One region of the Streptomyces sp. NPDC127106 genome, then DNA from elsewhere that is predicted to be linked to it. Evidence: riboswitches for the same ligand, from Rfam matches in the RefSeq annotation. Region 1 holds a riboswitch; the other holds the start of a gene.
What was found. Region 1 has a riboswitch for S-adenosylmethionine ahead of thrC (threonine synthase). Riboswitches for the same ligand answer to the same signal wherever they lie in the genome.
Positions count from the first base shown of each region.

Region 2: it holds a riboswitch for S-adenosylmethionine, as region 1 does, so the genes downstream of both, ACFVGY_RS17340 (aminotransferase class V-fold PLP-dependent enzyme) here and thrC (threonine synthase) in region 1, are expected to answer to the same signal.

Region 1 covers NZ_JBHXTC010000034.1:76,684-83,957, forward strand. The annotation lists gene ACFVGY_RS25355 (Uma2 family endonuclease) at 1-54, shown strand, start outside; gene groL (chaperonin GroEL) at 133-1,752, opposite strand; gene ACFVGY_RS25365 (cold-shock protein) at 2,168-2,371, opposite strand; gene ACFVGY_RS25370 (MoaD/ThiS family protein) at 2,768-3,046, opposite strand; gene thrC (threonine synthase) at 3,081-4,400, opposite strand; SAM riboswitch class I at 4,418-4,571, opposite strand; gene ACFVGY_RS25380 (glucosyl-3-phosphoglycerate synthase) at 4,768-5,718, shown strand; gene ACFVGY_RS25385 (trehalose-6-phosphate synthase) at 5,828-7,274, shown strand, end outside.
Region 2 covers NZ_JBHXTC010000018.1:7,360-14,633, reverse strand. The annotation lists gene ACFVGY_RS17360 (c-type cytochrome) at 1-466, shown strand, start outside; gene ACFVGY_RS17355 (Rieske 2Fe-2S domain-containing protein) at 463-1,521, shown strand; gene ACFVGY_RS17350 (cytochrome bc complex cytochrome b subunit) at 1,518-3,167, shown strand; gene trpD (anthranilate phosphoribosyltransferase) at 3,315-4,379, shown strand; SAM riboswitch class IV at 4,469-4,585, shown strand; gene ACFVGY_RS17340 (aminotransferase class V-fold PLP-dependent enzyme) at 4,829-6,298, shown strand; gene ACFVGY_RS17335 (Lrp/AsnC family transcriptional regulator) at 6,469-6,750, opposite strand; gene ACFVGY_RS17330 (rhomboid family intramembrane serine protease) at 6,747-7,274, opposite strand, start outside.

The sequences.
Region 1 (7,274 bases):
CCGGAGCCGTTCGGGTTCGCGCTCGAAACCACCGGGTTCGCCTCCGGGGCGTGAAACGCCCGAGGGCGGCACGCCTTCCCTGGGGAAGGGGTGCCGCCCTCGGTCGAGAACAGCCGATCAGCGCGGGGCCGATCAGAAGTCCATGTCACCGCCCGGCATGCCGCCCGGAGCGGCGGCGGCCTTCTCCGGCTTGTCGGCGATGACGGCCTCGGTGGTCAGGAACAGCGCGGCGATCGACGCGGCGTTCTGCAGGGCGGAGCGGGTGACCTTCGCCGGGTCGATGATGCCCTCGGCGATCATGTCGACGTACTCGCCGGTCGCGGCGTTCAGGCCGTGGCCCGGGGTCAGGTTGCGCACCTTCTCCACCACGACGCCGCCCTCGAGGCCGGCGTTGACGGAGATCTGCTTCAGCGGGGCCTCGAGGGCCAGCTTGACGGCGGCGGCACCGGTGGCCTCGTCGCCCTCCAGCTCCAGCTTCTCGAAGACCGAGGAGGCCTGCAGCAGGGCCACGCCACCACCGGCGACGATGCCCTCCTCGACGGCGGCCTTCGCGTTGCGGACGGCGTCCTCGATGCGGTGCTTGCGCTCCTTGAGCTCGACCTCGGTCGCGGCACCGGCCTTGATGACGGCCACGCCGCCGGCCAGCTTCGCGAGGCGCTCCTGCAGCTTCTCGCGGTCGTAGTCCGAGTCGGAGTTCTCGATCTCGGCGCGGATCTGGTTGACGCGACCGGCAACCTGGTCGCTGTCACCGGCACCGTCGACGATGGTGGTCTCGTCCTTGGTGATGACGACCTTGCGGGCGCGGCCCAGCAGGTCCAGGCCGGCGTTCTCCAGCTTGAGGCCGACCTCCTCGGAGATGACCGTGCCGCCCGTGAGGATGGCGATGTCGCCGAGCATGGCCTTGCGGCGGTCGCCGAAGCCCGGGGCCTTGACGGCGACGGACTTGAAGGTGCCGCGGATCTTGTTGACGACCAGGGTCGACAGGGCCTCGCCCTCGACGTCCTCGGCGATGATCAGCAGCGGCTTGCCGGACTGCATGACCTTCTCCAGCAGCGGAAGGAGGTCCTTCACGTTGCTGACCTTGGAGTTGACGATCAGGAGGTACGGGTCGTCGAGGGACGCCTCCATACGCTCCATGTCGGTGGCGAAGTACGCCGAGATGTAGCCCTTGTCGAAGCGCATGCCCTCGGTGAGCTCCAGCTCCAGACCGAAGGTCTGGGACTCCTCGACGGTGATGACGCCTTCCTTGCCGACCTTGTCCATGGCCTCGGCGATCAGCTCGCCGATCTGGGTGTCGGCGGCGGAGATGGAGGCCGTGGAAGCGATCTGCTCCTTGGTCTCGACATCCTTCGCCTGCTCCAGCAGGGCGCCGGAGACGGCCTCGACGGCCTTCTCGATGCCGCGCTTGAGGGCCATCGGGTTGGCGCCGGCGGCCACGTTGCGCAGGCCCTCGCGGACGAGCGCCTGGGCCAGGACGGTGGCGGTGGTCGTACCGTCGCCCGCGACGTCGTCCGTCTTCTTGGCGACTTCCTTGACCAGCTCGGCGCCGATCTTCTCGTACGGGTCCTCGAGCTCGATCTCCTTGGCGATGGAGACACCATCGTTGGTGATCGTGGGGGCGCCCCACTTCTTCTCAAGGACGACGTTGCGACCCTTGGGGCCAAGGGTGACCTTGACGGCGTCGGCGAGCTGGTTCATGCCGCGCTCGAGACCGCGCCGGGCCTCCTCGTCGAACGCAATGATCTTGGCCATCTGAAGTGGTCCTCCAGGACTGGGGTTCCCCCTGCGCCGCTAGGCGCGCGGGGAGGGTGGATTGCTCCGGACCGCGCCTGCGCCCGCGACGGACGGCCTGCGTGCCCGGCGGTTCCTTCCCGCCGGACGCTGCGGGCCTCACCGACCCGGTCCCGTGTAGTAGCACTCTCCGCGGGAGAGTGCTAACGCCAATGATTAGCACTCGACCCCCGCGAGTGCAAGCGGCTTCGGGCATCCCCGGCCACGCCGCCGGGCACCCGCCGCGGGACGGCGCCGGATGCCGGACGCCGGAGCCGGCTCGCCGGACGGGCTGTCGGCCGCGTGCGGCCCGGGACGCACGAAGGGCCCGCACCCCTCCTCAGGATGTGGACCCTCGTGTACGCGTCGGTGGCCGGTCGTGCCGGTCGCGCCGGTCTCAGACGGCGAGCTTGACCATGTCCGCCTGCGGGCCCTTCTGGCCCTGCGAGATCTCGAACTCGACCCGCTGACCCTCTTCAAGGGTGCGGTATCCGTCCATCTGGATGGCGCTGTAGTGGACGAACACATCCGCACCACCGTCGACCGCGATGAAGCCGTAGCCCTTCTCCGCGTTGAACCACTTGACGGTGCCCTGAGCCATGCCTAACTCCCCTATTACTGGCCCTTGCGCGGGAACGCACTTCGCGGTCCCGGGTCAGAACTTGCGCCGGAACGCCTCGACCGCGGCTGAATGTATCTGCACCGGTGCTGTCTGCAACAGGTCAATCCGACGAGAATTCCGGTCACACCGAAAGAGGGAAATAGGCCGAAAATTTATCGTATTCCCGGGCAACTCGGACCTGGCATATCGCGCCAAAGCCCCATACCGCACGCGCACATTGACTCAATGTCACCCCTCGCGGGGCCCGCTCATATGCGGCGGGCAAGAACAACGGAGGGGGCTTCCCCAACTCTACCGCGCCCAACCAAGCAGAATTACCCCCTCCGCTTAATGCCGGAGGGGGTAATCCCGGGTACGACGTATCAGGCGTACGCCTCAGCAGCCGCCGGCGACCGCCGGGATGATCGAGACGCCCGCACCGTCCGGGGTGGCCGCCTGCAGGCCGCCCTCGAAGCGCACGTCGTCGTCGTTCACGTAGACGTTCACGAAGCGGCGCAGCTTGCCCTGGTCGTCGAGGACGCGCGCGGCGATGCCGGGGTGGTTCTGCTCCAGCGACGCGATGACCTCGGCGAGGGTCGCGCCCTCGGCCGGGACCTCGGCCTGGCCGCCGGTGTAGGTGCGCAGGATGGTGGGGATGCGGACGTTGACGCTCATGGCGCTACTGCCTTTCCGGTAGAGCGGGGGATGGTCAGGCCAGGCCGGCGGCGCGGAACGCGTCCAGGCTGGGGCGGATGGTGGCCGTCTGCCCGCTGTCCGCGGCCACCGCCTCCAGGGTCTTCAGGCCGTCGCCCGTGTTGAGGACGACGGTGGTCAGCGCGGGGTCGAGCTGCCCGTTCTCGATCAGCTTCTTCGTCACGCCGACGGTCACGCCGCCCGCGGTCTCGGCGAAGATGCCCTCGGTCCGGGCCAGGATCTTGATGGCCTCGACGACCTGCTCGTCCGTCACGTCCTCGACGTAGCCGCCGGTGCGGCGCGCGATGTCCAGCACGTAGGGGCCGTCGGCCGGGTTGCCGATGGCGAGCGACTTGGCGATCGTGTTCGGCTTCTGCGGGCGCACCACGTCGTGGCCGGCCTTGAAGGCGGTGGACACCGGGGAGCAGCCCTCGGCCTGCGCGCCGAAGATCTTGTACGGCTTGTCCTCGACCAGGCCGAGCTTGATCAGCTCCTGCAGACCCTTGTCGATCTTCGTCAGCTGGGAGCCGGAGGCGATCGGGACGACGATCTGGTCGGGGAGCCGCCAGCCGAGCTGCTCGCAGATCTCGTACGCGAGCGTCTTGGAGCCCTCGCCGTAGTACGGGCGCAGGTTCACGTTGACGAAGCCCCAGCCCTCGCCCAGCGGGTCGCCGATGAGCTCCGAGCAGAAGCGGTTCACGTCGTCGTAGTTGCCCTCGATGCCGACCAGGTCGCCGCCGTACACGCCGGCCATGACGACCTTGCCCTGCTCCAGGTCGTGCGGGATGAACACGCAGGAGCGGAAGCCGGCCCGGGCGGCGGCTGCGCCGACGGCGCCGGCCAGGTTGCCGGTGGAGGAGCAGGAGAGCGTGGTGAAGCCGAAGGCGCGGGCGGCCTCGACGGCGATCGCGACGACGCGGTCCTTGAAGGAGTGCGTCGGGTTGCCGGAGTCGTCCTTGACGTACAGCTTGCCGGTGACGCCGAGCTCCTTGGCCAGGTTCTCGGCGTCGACGAGCTGGGTGAAGCCCGGGTTCAGGCTGGGCTTGGCGGCCACGTCGGCGGGGACGGGCAGCAGCGGCGCGTACCGCCAGATGTTGTTCGGACCGGCCTCGATCGCGGCGCGCAGGGCCTCGGCGTCTTCGGACGACCCGGTGCCGGCCGGGAACGCGTACGCGACCTCCAGCGGGCCGAAGCACTCGACGCACGCGAAGACCGGGCCGAGCTCGAAACGGGTACCGCACTCCCGACACGACAGGGCCGAGGCGGGACCGAGGTCGACGGAGGGCGCGGCGTCGGAGGGTACGGCGGCAGGGGTGGCAACGGTCTGTGCAGCCATGATGGCGAGGCCCTTTCTCCTCATCTTCCCCATGGCGCATTTCGCCATGAGACGGAATTGGCACCTTCCCTAGCCGGGGACCTCGCTGCTGCTGCACGCAGGCGCGGGAAACCGACTGGAGGGTTGCCGGGGCTTCAACGGGCCGTGTCCCTCTGCCCCTCTGGATGAGCGGTATGGCGCCGGTCCGCGCGCTCGTGGCGCGCCGACGCGTTTGTCCGCGGGACCCCCGGCATGCGGCGGTCCTTCGCGTTGTTCAAGACTGTAACCGAAGGCTCGGGCAGTTGAGACGGCTGTCCGATGCGCGAGATGGATCGCTTTTGAGCCGGAACAGCCGGTCACGCAGCCGAAGGAACAGGGAGTGCCGAACGTGCTGGAAGAGGTGGAGCGCTGGCTCGCGGACCGCTCCTGGTCCGTTGCCGACCGACCGCTCGACCAGCTCCTCGCCGCGAAACGGGCGTCGGGCACGACGGTCAGCGTCGTCCTGCCCGCGCTCGACGAGGAGGCGACGGTCGGCGCGATCGTCGAGGTCATCCGGCGCGATCTCGTCGAACGGCCGGCCTTCCCGCTCGTCGACGAACTGGTGGTCGTCGACTCCGGCTCCACCGACCGCACCGCCGAGGTCGCCGCGAAGGCCGGCGCCCGCGTGGTCCACCGCGACGCGATCCTGCCCCGCATCCCGGCCCTGCCCGGCAAGGGCGAGGTGCTGTGGCGCTCGCTGCTCGCCACCACCGGCGACGTCGTCTGCTTCGTCGACGCGGACCTGCGGGACTTCTCGGCCGCCTTCGTCACCGGGATCGTCGGCCCGCTGCTGACCGAGCCGGACGTGCAGTTCGTCAAGGCGATGTACGACCGGCCGCTCGGCGACGCCCCCGGACAGGGCGGCCGGGTCACCGAGCTCGTCGCCCGGCCCCTGCTCAACCTGCACTGGCCGCAGCTGGCCGGCTTCGTCCAGCCGCTGGGCGGCGAGTACGCCGTCCGCCGCTCGCTGCTGGAGCGGCTGCCGTTCCCCGTCGGCTACGGCGTCGAGCTGGGCCTGCTGGTCGACGCGCTCCACACGGTCGGGCTGGACGCCCTCGCCCAGGTGGACGTCGGCGTACGGCTCCACCGCCACCAGGACGGGCAGGCACTCGGCCGGATGGCCGCGGCGATCTACCGGACGGCGCAGCTGCGGCTCTCGCGCGGGCACCTGGTACGGCCCGTGCTGACGCAGTTCGAGCGCGGCCCGGGCGGGTTCGTGCCGCGCACGCACGCCGTGGACACCGAGGAGCGGCCGCCGATGACCGAGATCGAGGAGTACGCGGTCCGGCGCGTCGCCTGACGGCGGGCGGCACGACGGTGTCAGGGGGACGGTGTCAGGGGCGCGTCAGGGGGCACACCGGGGTGAGAACGGACGTTTGAGGCGGGGCGGGCCGGGCTAGGTTCGCCGCATGGCTTCCCACGTTCTCGTCGCAGCCAACCGCGGACCGCTCTCCTACGCCCTCGATGCCGACGGCACCCTCGGCGCCCGGCGCGGCGGGGGCGGCCTCGTCTCCGGCCTGTCCGCCGCTCTCGCCGAGCAGCCCGACGCGCTGTGGATCTGCGCCGCCCTGTCGGACGCGGACCGCGAGGCCGTCCGCCGCGGCGTCGCCGAACCCGGCGTGCGCATGCTGGACATCGACCCGGCCGTGTACGACGCCGCCTACAACGGCATCGCGAACTCGGTGCTCTGGTTCACCCACCACCACCTGTACGACATCCCCCGCACCCCCGTCTTCGACGCCGCCTTCCGGCGCCAGTGGGCGGCGTACACCGGCTACAACCGGGCCTTCGCACGGGCACTGGCCGAGGAGGCGGCCCAGGACGCCTGCGTGCTCGTCCAGGACTACCACCTGGCGCTCGTGCCGGGGCTGCTGCGCGAGCTGCGGCCCGACCTGCGGATCGCCCACTTCACGCACACGCCGTGGGCGTCGTGGGAATTCCTCGACATGCTGCCCGACGACATCCGGCGCGAGCTCGTCTGGGGCATGCTCGGCGCCGACCTGCTCGGCTTCCACACCTGGGCCTGGGCGCACGCCTTCCTCAGCTGCGCCCACCTGGAGGACGAGCGCGGCATCGCCGATCCGCTCATGCCCGCGGGGACGGGCGGCGAGCGGTACGTGCAGAAGGCGATGCGCGGCCCGGTCCGGCACCGGCGCACCGACGTCGCCGTGTACCCGCTGGGCGTGGACGGCGACGAGCTGCGCCGGCTCGCGCACCGGCCGGAGGTCGACGACCGGCTGGCGGGACTGCGCGCCGAGATCGGGGACCGCAAGACGATCGTCCGCGTCGACCGGACGGAGCTGTCGAAGAACATCGTGCGCGGGCTCCTCGCCTACCGGGAGCTGCTGATCACCTACCCGGAGTGGCGCGGGCAGGTGGTGCACCTGGCCTCCGCGTACCCCTCGCGGCAGGACCTGGAGGTCTACCGGTCGTACACGGCGGCCGTGCGGGACCTGGCCGCGGAGATCAACGCGGAGTTCGGCACGGCGCAGTGGCAGCCGGTGCTGTTGTCGGTGCAGGACGACTTCGCCCGGTCCCTCGCCGTGTACCGGCTGGCGGACGTGGCGCTCGTCAACCCGGTCCGGGACGGGATGAACCTCGTCGCGAAGGAGATCCCGGTGGTGTCGGAGCAGGGCTGCGCGCTGGTGCTGTCCACCGGGGCGGGGGCGTACGGGGAGCTGCGGGGCGATGCGGTGACGGTGAACCCGTACGACGTGACGGAGACCGCGGAGGCGTTGCACGCCGCGCTGTCCATGCCGGGCGGGGAGCGGCTGGAGCGGACGAAGCGGCTGGCCGTGGCCGCCACGGCCCTCCCGCCGGCCCAGTGGTTCACGGCCCAGCTGGCTGCCCTGCGGG
Region 2 (7,274 bases), on a different contig from region 1:
CGACCAGCTGGCGGCGTACATCGCCTCCCTCGGTGCCGGTCCGATCACGCCGACCGAGAAGCAGTACGACCCGGCCGGCGCCGACATCGCAAAGGGTGGCGAGCTGTTCCGCAACAACTGCGCACAGTGCCACAACTTCACCGGTGAGGGCGGCGCGCTGACCGACGGCAAGTACGCCCCGAACCTCGAGGACGTCTCGCCGAAGCACATCTACGAGGCCATGCTCACCGGCCCGCAGAACATGCCCTCCTTCCCCGACACCACGATGCCGGAGAAGCAGAAGAAGGACATCATCGCGTACCTCCAGAACGTGAACGGCGAGAAGTCGGTCAACCCCGGCGGTCTGAAGCTCGGCGGCCTCGGCCCCGTCTCGGAGGGCCTGTTCGGCTGGATCTTCGGTCTGGGTGCGCTGATCGCTGTCGCCGTCTGGGTCGCGGCCCACACCGCTAAGGCCAAGAAGTCATGAGTAGCCAAGACATTCCCGAAGAAAAGCACCTGCCGAGCGAGCAGGGCGACGAGCACCACGCCGGTGTAGCGGTCGCGGACGACCCGTTCGCCGACCCGGGCCTGCCGGTCCACAAGCCGCGCATCCAGGACATCGACGAGCGGGCCGCGAGGCGCTCCGAGCGCACCGTGGCGATGCTCTTCACGGTGTCGATGCTGGCCACCGTTGCCTTCATCGTGTCGTACGTGGTCATCCCGGTCGACAAGATCGTGTTCCTCTTCCCCCTCGGGAAGATCAGCGCGCTCAACTTCGCCCTCGGCATGAGCCTGGGCGCGGCCCTCTTCTGCATCGGCGCGGGCGCGGTCCACTGGGCCCGCACCCTGATGTCCGACGTCGAGGTCGCCGACGACCGCCACGAGATCGCGGCCTCGCCCGAGGTCAAGGCGAAGGTCATGCAGGACTTCGCCGACGGTGCGAACGAGTCGGGCATCGCCCGCCGTCCGCTGATCCGCAACACGATGCTCGGCGCGCTGGCCATGCTGCCGCTGTCCGCCGTCGTGATCATGCGCGACCTCGGTCCGCTGCCCGAGGACAAGCTGCGCCACACCCTGTGGGCCAAGGGCAAGCTGCTCATCAACCAGAACACGATGGAGCCGCTGCGTCCCGAGGACGTCCCGGTCGGTTCGCTCACCTTCGTCATGCCCGAGGGCCTGGAGGAGGACGCGCACGACTTCAACAACGAGATCGCCAAGGCCGCCCTGATGATCGTCCGGATCAAGCCGGAGGACATCAAGGACAAGCAGGAACTCGAGTGGTCCCACGACGGCATCGTCGCCTACTCGAAGATCTGCACCCACGTCGGCTGCCCGATCAGCCTGTACGAGCAGCAGACGCACCACGTGCTCTGCCCGTGCCACCAGTCCACCTTCGACCTCTCCGACGGCGGTCGCGTCGTCTTCGGACCCGCCGGCCACGCGCTTCCGCAGCTGCGGATCGGCGTGAACCGCGAAGGCTTCCTTGAGGCGCACGGCGACTTCGAGGAGCCCGTCGGTCCTGCATTCTGGGAGCGCGGATGAGTACCGCCACTTCGAACACATCAGCCGCTGGCGCGGCGGGGAAGCGCAAGGCGCCCGCCGGCGAGCGCGTGGCTGACTGGGCGGATGGCCGCCTGGGCATCTACAGCCTCGCCAAGGCGAACATGCGCAAGATCTTCCCGGACCACTGGTCCTTCATGCTGGGTGAGGTCTGCCTCTACAGCTTCATCATCATCATCCTCACGGGTGTGTACCTGACGCTGTTCTTCCACCCGAGCATGAACGAGGTCGTGTACCACGGCTCGTACGTGCCGATGCAGGGCGTCCGGATGTCCGAGGCGTTCGCCTCGACACTGGAGATCAGCTTCGACGTCCGCGGTGGTCTGCTCATCCGGCAGATCCACCACTGGGCCGCGCTGATCTTCGTCGCCGGCATGGTCGTGCACATGATGCGCGTCTTCTTCACCGGCGCGTTCCGCAAGCCGCGTGAGGTCAACTGGGTCTTCGGCTTCCTGCTGCTGGTCCTCGGCATGTTCACCGGTTTCACCGGTTACTCCCTGCCGGACGACCTGCTCTCGGGCACCGGTGTCCGCTTCATGGAGGGCGCGATCCTGTCCGTGCCGGTCGTCGGCACGTACATCTCGTTCTTCCTCTTCGGCGGCGAGTTCCCCGGCGGCGACTTCGTCGCCCGGTTCTACTCGATCCACATCCTGCTGCTGCCCGGCATCATGATGGGCCTGCTGGTGGCCCACCTGATCCTGGTCTTCTACCACAAGCACACCCAGTTCGCGGGCCCCGGCAAGACGAACAACAACGTCGTCGGCATGCCGCTGCTGCCGGTCTACATGGCCAAGGCCGGAGGCTTCTTCTTCCTGGTCTTCGGTGTCATCGCGGCCATCGCGGCGATCGCCTCGATCAACCCGATCTGGGCGCTCGGCCCGTACCGCCCGGACCACGTGTCCACCGGTGCGCAGCCCGACTGGTACATGGGTATGCCGGAAGGCCTGATCCGTGCCATGCCGGGCTGGGAGATCAACCTGTGGGGCCACACGCTCGTCCTGGGCGTGTTCATCCCGCTGGTGCTCTTCCCGCTGGTCCTCGGCGCGATCGCGGTGTGGCCGTTCATCGAGTCCTGGGTCACCGGCGACAAGCGCGAGCACCACATCCTGGACCGCCCGCGCAACGCCCCGACCCGCACGGCCTTCGGTGTCGCCTGGATCGCGGAGTACATCGTGCTCCTGGTCGGCGGTGGCAACGACATGTTCGCGCAGTACTTCCACCTCTCGATCAACAACATCACCTGGTTCGTGCGGATCGGCTTCTTCGCCGTCCCGGTGATCGCGTTCATCGTCACCAAGCGCATCTGCCTCGGCCTGCAGCGCCGGGACCACGACAAGGTGCTGCACGGTCGTGAGACCGGCATCATCAAGCGGCTGCCGCACGGTGAGTTCATCGAGGTCCACGAGACCCTGGACCAGGCCAAGCTGCACACGCTCACCGCGCACGAGCAGTACAAGCCGCTGGAGCTCGGCCCGACGGTCGACGAGAACGGCGTCGAGCGCAAGGTCAAGATGTCGGAGAAGCTCCGCGCCAAGCTCAGCCAGGGCATGTACGGCGAGGGCAACCAGATTCCGAAGCCCACGGTGGAGGAGTTCAAGGAGATCCAGAGCGGCCACGGCCACCACTGATCCCGCGTGAGGGTCTGATTTCGGTCAGTCCCGGTGTCGCCCACGGCAAGAGCCCCGTCCAGGGTCTGGACGGGGCTCTTCGCCGTCTGTCCGGCCTGGATAGGCTGAAGGCCTTCCCATTCGACTGTGGACCCTCAGGAGCGGACCATGAACGTTGTGACCCCGGCAGGCGGCGACAGCGTGGCGGCCCGGTCCTGGCCGGCCGTACTGGACGCGCTGCTCTCGGGCCGGGACCTGCACGCCGACGACACGGCGTGGGCCATGGACCGGATCATGCGGGGGGAGGCCACCGACGCCCAGATCGCCGGTTTCGCGGTCGCCCTGCGGGCCAAGGGGGAGACGGTCGAGGAGATCAACGGCCTGGTGCGGGCCATGTACGCGCACGCCAACCTGATCGAGGTGCCCGGCCGGACGGTGGACATCGTCGGCACCGGCGGCGACGGGGCCAAGACCGTGAACATCTCGACCATGTCCTCGATCGTGGTGGCCGGTACCGGCGCCAAGGTGGTCAAGCACGGCAACCGGGCCGCGTCCTCGGCGAGCGGGGCCTCCGACGTGCTGGAGAAGCTGGGCGTCAACCTGGACCTCACCCCGGCCCGGGTGGCCCGGGTGGCCGAGGAGGCCGGCATCACCTTCTGCTTCGCGGTGAAGTTCCACCCGGCGCTGCGGCACGTGGCCCCGGCCCGCCGCGAACTGGGCATCCGGACCACCTTCAACTTCCTGGGCCCGCTGACCAATCCGGCCCGGGTCCGGGCGCAGGCCACCGGCGTCGCCGACGCCCGGATGGCCCCCATCGTCGCGGGCGTGCTGGCGGAGCGCGGCTCCTCGGCCCTGGTGTTCCGCGGGGACGACGGCCTGGACGAGCTGACCACGACGGCCACGTCCCGGGTGTGGTGGGTCCGCGAGGGGCGGGTGCAGGAGCAGGCCTTCGACCCGCGCGACGTGGGCATCGGCCTCGTGGACGTCGTGGAGCTGCGGGGCGCGGACGCCTCGTACAACGCGGACGTCGCGCGGCGGGTGCTGGCCGGTGAGACCGGCCCGGTGCGGGACGCGGTGCTGCTGAACTCGGCCGCCGCCCTGGTGGCCGTCGACCCGGGCAGCGGATCCCTGGAGGAGCAGATCCGGGCGGGCGTCGAGCGGGCCGCGGAGGCCATCGACTCGGGCGCGGCGCAGGCCGCCCTGGAGCGGTGGGTGGCCGCCAGCAACGCCTGACCTGAGAGATCTTTTTCGGCCAAGACCCCGGTCCGGCATACGGACCGGGGTCTTGTGCGTGCGGGATCTTGTGGCAGGATGACTGACCAGGTCACGAGTGACAGCGTTTTGGCCCCGGCTTGCTGTCCGGCAACCCTCCTTCCGTGGCGGGGTGCCCCGGGTGATGACCAGGCCGCGGGCAGCGAGGTCCGCGGCAAGCGCGGATCCCTCGACACCAGGGGTCCTGGTCCTCGAGGAGCGTTTTCCGTGAGCAAGCGAATGCGATAGGGCGGCTCCGCCCCTTCTCCACCCCTCGGACCAGGGTCCCTTCCCTCCGCGTACCCGGGCAGCCGTGTGCGCCCAGGCCCGTGCTCCGAGGCATTCCTCCCCGTCCCCCGGCCGGCCGCAGCGCCGTACCCGCGGACGGGTGACATCCGAAGCCGTTCCGCTGCCCGCCGGGAGATACCGCCATGTCCGCATTCCTGAACGCCGCCACCGCGACCGCTACCGCCTCCGTCGAGACCGCCTCGGCCGCTTCCGCCGCCTGCGCGGGCGGTGCCGCTTCCGCCGCCTGTGCCGGGCCGCTCCCGGTCCTCGGCCGGGACGTCACCGTCCCGCTCGTCACGGGTGGCGAGGTCACCTACGCGGCCCTCGACTACGCCGCCAGCGCCCCCGCCCTCCAGCGCGTCTGGGACGACGTGGCCGCGTACGCCCCCTACTACGGCAGCGTGCACCGCGGGGCGGGCTACCTCTCGCAGCTCTCCACCGACCTCTTCGAGCAGAGCCGGGCCGCGGTCGCCGCGTTCCTGGACTGCCGCCCCTCCGACCAGGTGGTCTTCACCCGGTCCACCACCGACTCCCTCAACCTGCTCGCCGCCGCTCTCCCGGCCGACTGCCGCGTCTTCGTCTTCGAGACCGAGCACCACGCCTCGCTGCTGCCCTGGGACGGTGCGCAGGTCACGTACCTCGACGCCCCGCGCAGCCCCGAGGAGGCCGTGGCCGCCCTGGAGCGGGCCCTCGCGGACCGGGACGTCCACGGTGCGGCGCTGGTCTGCGTCACGGGGGCGTCCAACGTCACCGGTGAGCTGTGGCCGGTGCGCGAGCTCGCCGCCGCGGCGCACGCCCACGGCGCCCGGATCGTCCTCGACGCCGCCCAGCTGGCCCCGCACCACCCCGTCTCCGTCCAGGACCTCGACGTGGACTGGGTGGCCTTCTCCGGGCACAAGCTGTACGCGCCCTTCGGCTCGGGCGTGCTGGCCGGACGGGCCGACTGGCTGCAGCAGGCCCGGCCCTACCTGGCCGGCGGCGGCGCCTCGCGGACGGTCGCCCGCCGCGAGGACGGCGGCGTCGACGTCGAGTGGCACACCACGGCCGCCCGCCACGAGGCCGGATCCCCCAACGTCATCGGCGTCTACGCCATCGCCTCCGCCTGCCGCGCCCTGACCGAGGCCGGCTTCGACCGGCTCGTCGCCCGCGAACACGAGCTGATCGCACAGGTCCGCGCGGGCCTCGCCGGCATCCCGCAGGTGCGGATCCTCTCCCTGTTCGGGGACGACGCCCCGCGCGTCGGCGTCCTCTCCTTCGTGGTGGAGGGCTGGAACAGCTCCCACTTCGCCGCCGCCCTGTCGGCCGAGTACGGCATCGGGGTCCGCGACGGCCTGTTCTGCGCCCATCCGCTGGTGCGCACCCTGCTCGGCAGCGCCCCGCAGGAGCCCGGCGCGTGCGGGGCCCCGGAGGGGGAGCCGGGCGGGCGGAGCGAGGTGGGGGTCCCCCCGGCCGCGGGGCGGGGGAGGTCGCTGAACGCGATCCGGGTGAGCTTCGGCGCCGGGACCCCCGACGAGCACGTGGAGCGGTTCGTCCGCGCGGTCCGGGAGCTCGTCACCGAGGGCGCGCAGTGGCAGTACCGCACGGAGGAGGGCCGCTGCGTCCCGGCCGTGTGACACGGTCGGTGACCATGAGGCACACGACGTACGGGGACCCGGTGGCCACCGCCCTGGCCTGTGCGGAGGGCCGGCCGCTGCCGGGCCCGGAAGACCCCGGGGAGGCCCTGCCGCGGCTCTGACGCCGGGGCGCGGCCGGCGGGCGGGGGCTCCGGCGGCGGCAGGGGCGGCTAGGCGTCCAGGCCGATGGCGAAGGCCGCTTCCAGGTCGTGCTGGGAGTAGGTGCGGAACGCCACGTGGGTGTCCGTCGCCTCCACGCCGGGGATCTTGCTGATGCGGCCCGGGATGATGTCCGCCAGGTCGTCGTGGCGGTTCACGCGCACCAGGGCGATGAGGTCGTACGTGCCCGTGACGGAGTAGACCTCGCTGACGTTCTCCAGCGCCGCGATGGACTCGGCGATCTCGGGGATGCGGTCCACGCTGGTCTTGATGAGCACGATCGCGGTGATCATGGCTGGCTGTCTCCCTCGGTGGCCGTCGCTGGTCGCCTCACTCTAGTCGCACGCCGGTAACGCACCCACGCGTGGACGAAGCCGAGGGAGAAGCCCACCAGGTGCGCCAGGTACGCCACGCCGGGCCCGCTGTCCGCGCGGTGCGCGGCCACCCACTGCAGGGCGAACCAGAACAGCAGGACGAGCCGGGCGGGGAACCGCAGCGGCAGGAAGAACAGGAACGGGAAGAGGCTCGTCACCCGGGCGCGCGGGAACAGGTACAGGAACGCGCCCAGTACCGCCGAGATCGCGCCGGACGCCCCGACGAGCGTCTCCCCGGAGGAGGCGTTGGCCGCCGCGTACGCCGCCAGCGCGAGGTAGCCCGTGCCGATGTAGAAGCAGAGGAAGGCCGCGCGGCCCATCCGCTCCTCCGTCATCGCACCGAAGACGTGGAGGAAGAGCAGGTTGCCGAGCAGGTGCAGCCAGCTGCCGTGGACGAACAGGGCCGTCAGCGGCGTCAGCAGCGCCCGGGCGGAGCCCCCGAA